DNA from 3 places in the Embleya sp. NPDC005575 genome. Region 1 is predicted to be linked to each of the others. Evidence: riboswitches for the same ligand, from Rfam matches in the RefSeq annotation. Region 1 holds a riboswitch; each other region holds the start of a gene.
What was found. A riboswitch is a leader RNA that binds a small molecule or an ion and turns the genes downstream of it on or off. The one in region 1 is predicted to bind cyclic di-AMP.

Region 1 (3,200 bases):
CGCCGGGGGGCGCGCGCAGCGCGGGGGCGGGCCACGAGGCGCTGTACCCGCTGCCCCGGCCGGACGACACGACGGCCGTCTGCACCCGGGACGCCGAGGGCCGCCCGGTCGTGGTCGGCCCGGCCGGCCCGCCGATCGTGCTGGACGAGTACCCGGTCGCGGTCGGCCCCACCGGTGCGATGGACGGCGCCGGGCGGCCGGTCGCCCTGTGGCTCGGGCCGGACGGCACGCTGCGCACCGCATGGCCGTCCTGACCGCGTGGTGCGCACCGCGCCGCCGTCCCGCCGGCGCTCGGCGCACCACATGGCCGCCGTGACGACACGATTCGGCCGGCTGCGAGGAACGCCCGGACATGCGAACGGCGGGCGCTCCCCGAAGGGAACGCCCGCCGGACGGCGCGGGAGTGCGGTGGATCAGACGCTCACGCCGTGGCTGCGCAGCCACGTCATCGGGTTGACCGCAGAACCGTAGTTCGGCGTGGTGCGGACCTCGAAGTGCAGGTGCGGGCCGGTCACGTTGCCGGTCGCGCCGGAGAGCGCGATCTTCTGGCCGGTCTGCACCTTCATCCCGGCCTTGACCGAGATCGAGGAAAGGTGCGCGTACTGGGTGTACTTGCCGTCCGCGTGCCGGATGACGACCTCGTTGCCGTACGCGCCGCCCCAGCCGGCCGACACGACGGTGCCCGAGGTGACCGCGCGCACCGTGGTGCCGGTGGAGACCGCGAAGTCCTGGCCGGTGTGGCTGCCGCTGGACCAACGCGAGCCGCCGGAGCCGAAGCTCGCGGTGAGCGTGGCGCCGGAGACCGGGGCGACGTACGAGCCGGACGCCTTCTCGGTGCTCGCGGCGGGCTTGGAATCGGACTTGGCGGCCTCGGTCTTGACCGAGGTCTTGGGCGCGGCCGGCTTGGTCTCCGTCTTCGGCGCGGCCTTGGGGGTCTCCGGCTTCTGCACCTCGACCTTGGGCGCGGCCTCGGTCTTGGCGGTGGTCGGCGCGACCTTGCCGTCGACCGCGAGCTTTTGGCCCGGGAAGATCAGGTCGGGGTTCTCGCCGACGACGCTCTTGTTGGCCTCGTACAGCTTCGGCCAACCGCCGGGCACGTGCGCGGCGCCGGCGATCTTGGAGAGCGTGTCGCCGGCGACCACTACGTAGGACGACGTGGCGGCGGAGTCCGCCTTGGCGACCGGCTCGGTCTTCGGCGTCTCGGCCTTGGGAGCCTCGGACTTGGGAGCCTCGGACTTGACCTCGATCTTGGGCGTGGCGACCGTCTTCTTCGGGGTCGCGGCCTTGGGAGTCTCGGTCTTGGGCGCCGTCTTCGGCGCGGTCTTGCCGGCCGAGGAGCCGGTGTCGACGTCGGCGGCCGCGCCGCCTCGGGTCAGGCCCGCCTTGATCGAGCACACCGGCCAGGCACCGGGGCCCTGGCTCTTGAGCACCTTCTCGGCGATCGTGATCTGCTGGCCCTTGGTCGCCAGGTCGGCCCGCGCGGCGTACTGCGTGCCGCCGAACTCGTTCCAGGTGCTCTGGGTGAACTGCAGGCCGCCGTAGAAGCCATTGCCGGTGTTGATCTGCCAGTTGCCCGTGCTCTCGCACATGGCGACCTTGTCCCAGGTGCTCACGGAGGCGGCCTGGGCCGTGCCCGCGCCGATGATCGGCATGGCGACGCCGACTCCGGCGACACCCGCCGCGGCGATCAGACGCGTGGTCCTACTGGTGCTGCGACGGCGATGACGCCCGGTTCCGGACAGCATGGCTGGATCCTCTCCCACGCCTACGAGGTGAGCTGTCGGATTCGGGCCGGAGATCGATAGCCCGGCCACATCCCGAAGGACGTGGCTTCACCCCAAGCCGTTCGCGGCGCCCGATCGTCTCGATCGGGGCCGTTCACGGCGGTTCACCTGTGGTTCCCCCGCTCCTGTCGTGTGGTGCTCGTCAGCCTCCCGAACGGCCGGCGACAGGATTCGGCGTACCGGCGATCGGGGTCCGTGTGGGATACGGACGGATCGAACGCTAAGCAGGCCCAGACGAAGATCACAAGTCCGTGCCGGATAGACGTCGAATATCCGATTTGCGGATGAGCGCAATGTAGATGATCCCTTACGGAAAGGACCGTAGTTGGCGTTCCGTGGTGAATCCGTCGGAAATGCGTGACAGGGGCTCCCGGTTGCCGTGTATCCGGATCGTCCGGAAACGATCACCTACGCCCCGCTCGTCACATCGACATCGCGCGTAGCGTCGCGCGAGGGCGCCCATGCCCATCCGGACGGTCGCCCGCACTCGCGGCCGACGTGATTCACCCCACAGGCAATTTGCCGCATATCGATACATTGCAGGCGACTTCAGGCTCGTCGACCTCGTTCTGAGCGACCACGGCCCGCCGCGCCGAGGGCCGACGACCCACCGGCGCGGCGCACCACGCTCCGCCGTCTCAGCCGCGCGGCGTCTGCCAACCGGCCCAGGCGCTCCGCACCATGTCCGGCGTGCCGAGTCGGGCCTTCCAGCCCAACTCGGTGGTGATCAGGTCGGCGCTCGCGACCACCCGGGCCGGGTCGCCCGCGCGCCGCGGGTGGCGCTCCGGTGCGAGGTCGCGCAAACCGGTGACCTCGGCGATGAGTTCCACCATCTCGCGCACCGATGTGCCCTCGCCGCGACCCACGTTCAGCACCAGATGCGCGTCCGGGTCGGTCGCGAGCCGACGGGTGGCGGCCACGTGCGCCTCGGCCAGATCCACCACATGGATGAAGTCGCGCACGCACGTGCCGTCCGGCGTGTCGTAGTCGTCCCCGAAGATCACCGGCGCCTGATGCGCCGTCAACTTCTCCAGCACCATCGGCACGAGGTTGAACACGCCCTTGTCCGCGAGCTCCGGCGCGCCCGCGCCCGCGACGTTGAAGTAGCGCAACGAGGCGTACGAGATCCCGTGTGCGCGCGCCGTGGCCTTGATCATCCACTCGCCGACGAGCTTGCTCTCGCCGTACGGGTTGATCGGCAGGCACGGGGTGTCCTCGTCGACGAGGTCGACGTCGGGCATGCCGTACACGGCGGCGCTGGAGGAGAACACGATGCGGGTGACGTCGGCCGCGACCATGGCCGCCAGCAGGGTGCGCAGACCCTCGACGTTCTCCTCGTAATAGAAGAGGGGGCGCGCGACCGATTCGGGCACCTGCTTGCGGCCCGCGATGTGCACCACGCCGTGCACGGCGTGC
Region 2 (3,200 bases), on a different contig from region 1:
CGCATGCGGCAGGTCGAACCGCGCTTGCCGCTGGTCGCGTTGACCAACTACGACTTCCTCCAGGTCGGCAAGCCCGGCGCCTCGCCCTGGCTGGGCGGCCTGGACATCGACGATTTCGGCGGTGACCCGCTGCGCGCGATCGCCTCGTTCGGCGCCACGACCTTCTCGCCCGTGCACGGCTTCCCGCAGGACGGCAAGGTCACCGACCCGAACTACCGCCCGTACGTGACCCGGGAAATGGTCGCCCGGGCGCATGCGATGGGCATCGAGGTCGTGCCGTGGACCATCGACGACCCGGCGACCATGGCCAAGCTGATGGACGACGGAGTGGACGGCCTGATCACCGATTACCCCGACCGGCTGCGGGAGTTGATGGCCGCGCGCGGACTGCCGCTGCCCAAGCGGTATCCGGCACGCGGCTGATCGACCCGATCCGCGGGGACTTCGGCGTGTGCCGCAGGGTGGGGACGCGAAAAAGGGCCGGGCCCGTCGACGCGTGGTCGACGGGCCCGGCCCTGGTACGGCTACCGCATGGTGGCTATCACCGTGCGGTTACTGCCTGATGACGCTCGGATCAGATGTTGACGCCGTGCGCGCGCAGGTAGGTGAGGGGGTTGATGCCGCTGCCGTAGTTCGGGGTGGTGCGGATTTCGAAGTGCAGGTGCGGGCCGGTCACGTTGCCGGTCGCACCGGAGAGGCCGATCTGCTGACCGGTGCTCACCGTGGCGCCGGCGCGAACGCCGATGCTGGACAGGTGCGCGTACTGCGAGTACTTGCCGTCCGCGTGCTTGATCACGATCTCGTTGCCGTAGGCGCCACCGTTGCCGGCGCTGACCACGGTGCCCGAGGTGATCGCCTTCACCGGGGTGCCGGTGCCGACCACGAAGTCCTGGCCGGTGTGGCTGCCGCTGGACCACAGCTTGCCGCCGGTGCCGAACGCGGTGCCCAGTGCGCCGTTCACAGGAGCGACGTAACCGGACGAGTTGACCGAGGTGCTGCCGGCCTTGGCCGAAGACACCTTGGCCGCGACGGGAGCCTTCTCCTTGACCGCGGTCTTCGGCGCGACCTTCACCGACACCGAGGGCTTGGTCTCGGCCACGGTCTCGGTCTTGGGCGCGGCCTTCGGCGCGGCCTCGACCTTGGTGGCGGTGGTGGTGGCGGCCGCGGCCTTGCCGGAGAGCGAGAGCTTCTGGCCGACCTTGATCAGGTTCGGGTTGCTGCCGATCACGCCGCGGTTGTCGGCGTACAGCTTGTGCCAGCCACCGGCGACGTCCTTGTCGGCAGCGATCTTGGACAGGCTGTCACCCTTGACCACGGAGTACGAGGTGGTGGTCGACGCGGGCTTCGCGGCGGCCGGGACGACCTCGATCTTCGGCGCGGTGGGGGCGGTCGCGGCCGGCTTCTCGGCGACCTTGGGGGCGACCTTGACCGAAGTCGCGGCCGAGTCGGACGACTTGGTGCTCGGCGAGACGGCGGCCTTGGGGCCGCCCTTGGTCAGACCCGCCGGGCCGGAGGTGTTCGGCCAAGCGCCGGGGCCCTGCACGGCGAGGACCTTCTCCGCGATGGCGATCTGCTGGTCCTTGGTGGCGAGGTCGGCGCGCGGGGCGTACTGCTGACCGCCGAACTCGTTCCAGGTGCTCTGAGTGAACTGCAGGCCACCGTAGAAACCGTTGCCGGTGTTGATGTGCCAGTTGCCCGAGCTCTCGCCCATGGCGACCTTGTCCCAGGTGGAGACGGAGGCGGCGTTGGCGGTCGCGAGACCGGTGATGAGCGGGGCGGCGACGATGGCGCCGGCCATGCCGAGGGTCAGCGCGAGACGCGTCTTCTTGGGCATGCGGGCAGGGGTGATGAACGACTGCACGAAGATTTTTCCTTCTCCCACGCCTACGAAGTGAGCTGTCGGATTCGGGCTGGAGAGTCTCGCCCGGCCGTGTTCGACCCTTGGATGTAAGGGACGGGCACGGCTTCACCCCAAGCCGTCCGAATGGGCGTCTGTGTCACAGACGCCCGGGACGGCATTCCACTTGGTTCCCCCGCTCCTGCCTTTCGGGTTTCGTACCGTGGCCTCGCTCCGGCGGCAGGATTCGGCGAACCGGGAGACCATTTCGCCAAGCACCGGACTGGTGTGGCGAAGCACCAAACTACGCACACCCCCGGCGTGGAACCAAACATCACGATTCGCCAAAACCGAAAATTCAGGTCGGAAGGGTGGAATATCGGGACCTAAAGTCCCGATCGCCATACGCATTGTGCCCGAATTGCTTACTCACCGTCGCTGCATAATCGCTCCGGGTGAGAATCCGGAAAACTCGGTTTACGGTGCGTACGAGGTCCTGACCTTCGGTATGCGAGATGTGACGTGCGTCATGCGCCCGGAAATGAAATGTCCGAATTACCCCTATATGACCCTCCGTTCATCGGCCCGGATCCGGGATGCACCGGCGCCGAATCCGGCCTGGAATCCGGGCGGGGCCTGGAATCCGGGCCGGTTCGCGGTGTCGGGCGTTCGAGGGATGCGCGCATGACGAAGGCGCGTGCGGTTGCGATGTCGGCTTCGACGCGATGGCCCGGTCCGGCGCGGTCAGGCCGATTCATCGAGGCCAGGTGTGCGGCGTAGCCGCCGGAGGTGGTGACGATCCGGCCGGGCAGCCGGTCGCCCAGCCGGCGGGCGCGCGGATGCGCCTCGGCGCCGGCCACGTCCTCGGCCAGGGTCCACTCGCTCGCGCCTGCCCGATCGCACAGGTCGGCCATCCGGGCCAGGTCGCGGCGCACCGCGTCCGACGCGCCGTCGTCACCGAACAACAACAGCGTGCCACCGTGCGTGCGCAGGCCCAGGTGGGCGAAGTCCTCGACCGCGCCGATACAGCGCCGGTCCAAAAATTCCAGCGGGGACGATGCCGGCGGCGAGTGTGTCGGCGACCGCACGGCCGGCGTGTGCCAGGCCGGGGAAGTACGCGGTGCCGGTGCCGGCGCCGGCGCCGGTGCCGATGTCGGCGGGCGCGGGCACAAGGCCATGGTGATCTCGGTGATCACCGCGAGGGTGCCCTCCGAGCCGGTGAGCAGCCGCGTCAGGTCGTAGCCGGCCACGTCCTTCCACAGCCGGCCGCCGGTGCGAATCACCTCGCCGGTGGGCAGTACCGCCTCAGGCCCAGCACGTAGGTGCGGGTGACGCCGTACTTGAGTCCGCGCAGCCGGTGATC
Region 3 (3,200 bases), on a different contig from region 1:
CGGCCGTGGCGCCACAAGCGTCGCCCGCGAGCGGGACGCCGGCCGCGCATCCCGTGGGCGAGATCCTGCCGCCGGGACGGATGCCGGCCGGTGCCTGCGACACGTGGCCACGATGTAGGGCCGGAGTGGTCGCCCCGCCGCTGATCATCGGCGGCGCGCCGGGCCTGTCCACCTCGGAGCCGACCATGCTGCTCGGTCCTCGGCGGCGCCGGCGTGGTGCCGTTCGACACCGTCACCGGCCACACCGGAGCCGCTCGGCCCGAACCTGCCGGCGAACCCGCCGGGGCCGCCCACGAGCAGCCCGCACAGACCGCGAAGGCGCCCGCCCGCGCCCGACCGTCACCCATCCGGGCCGGCAACGCGGTTCGGTCGCGGGCCACTTGACCCGACGTTTCCCGAACACGGGCGTAGGCCCCGCCGAAGTACTCGGCGGGGCCTACGTGGTGACGGTGGATCAGATGGAGAGCTGGGTGCCCACGCCGATCAGGTTCGGGTTGCTCCCGATGACGCCCGCGTTGGCGGCATACAGGGCCTTGTAGCCACCCTTGACACCGAGCTTGGCGGCGACTCCGGACAGCGTGTCACCGGCCTTGACGGTGTAGGTGCCGGAGCCCGACGCCTGCTTGGTCGCGGCCTGCTTGGTCGCGGCCTGCTTGGTCGCGGCCTGCTTCGGTGCGGCCTGCTTCGGTGCGGCCTGCTTCGGCTGCGCCTGGACCTTCGGCGCGTTGCCGGCGGAGGTCTTCGGCGCGTTCTCGGTCACGGGCTTGGCCTCGGCCTTGGGCGCGGCCTTCGGCTCGACCTTGCTCTTGGTCTTGCCGGTGGTCGACGAGTCGGCCGTGGCGGAGGCGTTCCCGCCCTTGCCCAGACCGGCCTTCTGCGAGCAGACCGGCCACGCGCCCGGACCCTGGCTCGCCAGGACCCGCTCGGCGACCGCGATCTGCTGGTCCTTGGTGGCCTGTTGGGCGCTGGGGGCGTACTGGCTGCCGCCGAACGCGTTCCAGGTACTCGGGGTGAACTGCAGACCGCCGGAGAAACCGTTGCCCGTGTTGATGCCCCAGTTCCCGGTGCTCTCGCACTGGGCGACCGCGTCCCACGTGGACGAGGACGCGGCGTTCGCGCTGCCCGCCATGCCCACCAGGGGAAGGACGAGACCCGCACCGGCGGCGACGGCGATGCCGGCGCGACGGCCACGAGAGAGCGAGCGAACGGGAGCGGTGATGGCACGGAAGGTCATTGATTACCTCGTCGGGCGCCTACGAAGTTAGCTGTCGGGTTCGGACGATTGGCCCGGCCTCGCCTGGAACAGGCATGGCTTCACCCCAGACATCGACAAGGCCGATGTCGGCACTTACTTGGTTCCCCCGCTCCTGCCGCCAGTCGATATCGACTGCTTCCCTCGGACGGCGGCAGGATTCGGCGTACCGCCCGGGGAGTCCGCTTGTGCGAACAACCACGAAGCTACGCACCGCTCCGCCGGGATGGCAACCATTTCGGGCGATTTGTGAGGTGCCCCATAGGGGGGAATTGCACCTATTTACCCGATATGTCGCTGTCCTTGCAGGTCACGGTGCCGGCGTCCACGGTGCGCGGCCGCGTGGTCACCCGTGCGTCAGCGACGAGCTATTCCGTCGCGGGCAGCTCCACAGGTACGACTACCCGCTCCTCGTCCCAGAGGAACGTCGCACCGCCGGTCGCGAAATTGGCGACATCGGCCACCGTGGCCCGCCCCTCCGGCGAATCCAGGGTCGCTTCGATACCCGCGCGAGTCGGTGCGTACAGCCCGACCACCAGGTAATAGGGCGGCTGCGCACCGGACGGATCCGGTTCGCACTTGCCGATGGTCCAGCCGGTCAGCCCGGGCATGGTGCGGGCGAGCGGCACGTGCTTCTCCCAGTAATAGGAGTCGAACTCCGCCGGATCCTCGGGGTGGCCATAGAGCACGGTCAGCTTGTACACGCCGACTCCTCACGATCGTGTGGTGGATGTGTGTCCTGCGAGTGGTGCCCTGTGCGGCCGGCGGGTGGTGCCCGGACAGGCCCTAGCGGACGGTGATGCGCTTGAACGCCCGCGCCTGGTCGGTGATGGCCACCTCGGTCGGCAGCCGTTCCATACTGGAGGCGCCGAAGAAGCCCACCACGCCGGTGGTGTGGGCCAGCACGTACGCGGCGTCCTCGGGTTCGGCGATCGGCCCGCCGTGGCACAGCACCAGTACGTCCGGGTTCACCTCCGCCGCCGCGTCGCGCATTTGCTGCACCCGCTCCACCGCTTGGTCGAGCGAGACCGCGGTGGTCGCGCCGATGCTGCCCTTGGTGGTCAGCCCCAGGTGCGGGACCAGGATGTCGGCGCCCGCCGCGGTCATCGCGCGGGCCTGCTCGGCGTCGAAGACGTAGGGAGCGGTGAGCAGACCGCGCTCGGCAGCCAGCCGGATCATCTCCACCTCCAGGTTGTAGCCCATCCCGGTCTCCTCCAGGTTCTGCCGGAAGACGCCGTCGAACAGGCCGACCGTGGGGAAGTTCTGCACACCCGCGAAGCCCATCGCGGCGAGCTGGTCCAGGAAGTGCGGCATGATCCGAAACGGATCGGTGCCGCACACGCCCGCCAGTACCGGGGTGCGCCGGACCACGGGCAACACCTCGCCCGCCATGTCGACCACGATCGCGTTGGCGTCGCCGTAGGGCAGCAGCCCGGCGAGCGAACCCCGGCCGGCCATTCGGTAGCGGCCCGAGTTGTAGATGATGATCAGGTCCACGCCGCCGGCCTCGGCGCACTTGGCCGACAGTCCCGTGCCCGCGCCCGCGCCGATCACGACGCCGCCCTGCTCGACCGTCCTGTGCAGTCGGCCCCGCGCCTCGCGTCCGTTCATCTCAGTCCACACGTCCCTTCATGATCATTTCGTGCAGTCGATCCGCAGCCGCCGTGGCGAACTTCGGATCGTTGATGTCCGTCGCCGCCTCGTGCAACTCGACGGAGCTACCCGCGAGTTGAGTCCGCAGTTCGTCAAACAGCGCCTTGTCGGCGACGGAATCGTAGAAGGGCGCGCCCTCGACGTCGATCGCCGAGACCCCGTGCAGTGGCAGGTAGAGGGCGGTGGGACCGGTCGCGGCAACCAGCTTGGCGGCGATCCGCCGACCCAGCTCGGCGTTCTCCGCGGGTGTGGTGCGCATCAGCGTCACCGTCGGGTTGTGCACGTACAGCTGCCG

Region 2: it holds a riboswitch for cyclic di-AMP, as region 1 does, so the genes downstream of both, ABZS54_RS30800 (transglycosylase family protein) here and ABZS54_RS12770 (transglycosylase family protein) in region 1, are expected to answer to the same signal.
Region 3: it holds a riboswitch for cyclic di-AMP, as region 1 does, so the genes downstream of both, ABZS54_RS11480 (transglycosylase family protein) here and ABZS54_RS12770 (transglycosylase family protein) in region 1, are expected to answer to the same signal.

What each region holds. Positions count from the first base shown of each region.
Region 1 is NZ_JBEXCV010000028.1:68,510-71,709, reverse strand. Features, by position in the region: partial or broken gene ABZS54_RS12775 (hypothetical protein) at 1-254, shown strand, start outside; gene ABZS54_RS12770 (transglycosylase family protein) at 414-1,745, opposite strand; cyclic di-AMP (ydaO/yuaA leader) riboswitch at 1,750-1,971, opposite strand; gene galE (UDP-glucose 4-epimerase GalE) at 2,423-3,200, opposite strand, start outside.
Region 2 is NZ_JBEXCV010000119.1:18,442-21,641, reverse strand. Features, by position in the region: gene ABZS54_RS30805 (glycerophosphodiester phosphodiesterase family protein) at 1-423, shown strand, start outside; gene ABZS54_RS30800 (transglycosylase family protein) at 575-1,834, opposite strand; cyclic di-AMP (ydaO/yuaA leader) riboswitch at 1,867-2,100, opposite strand; gene ABZS54_RS30795 (FAD-linked oxidase C-terminal domain-containing protein) at 2,365-3,120, opposite strand.
Region 3 is NZ_JBEXCV010000025.1:14,015-17,214, forward strand. Features, by position in the region: gene ABZS54_RS11475 (hypothetical protein) at 1-187, opposite strand, end outside; gene ABZS54_RS11480 (transglycosylase family protein) at 455-1,234, opposite strand; cyclic di-AMP (ydaO/yuaA leader) riboswitch at 1,235-1,424, opposite strand; gene ABZS54_RS11485 (EthD family reductase) at 1,621-1,956, opposite strand; gene ABZS54_RS11490 (phosphoenolpyruvate hydrolase family protein) at 2,039-2,863, opposite strand; gene ABZS54_RS11495 (Tm-1-like ATP-binding domain-containing protein) at 2,865-3,200, opposite strand, start outside.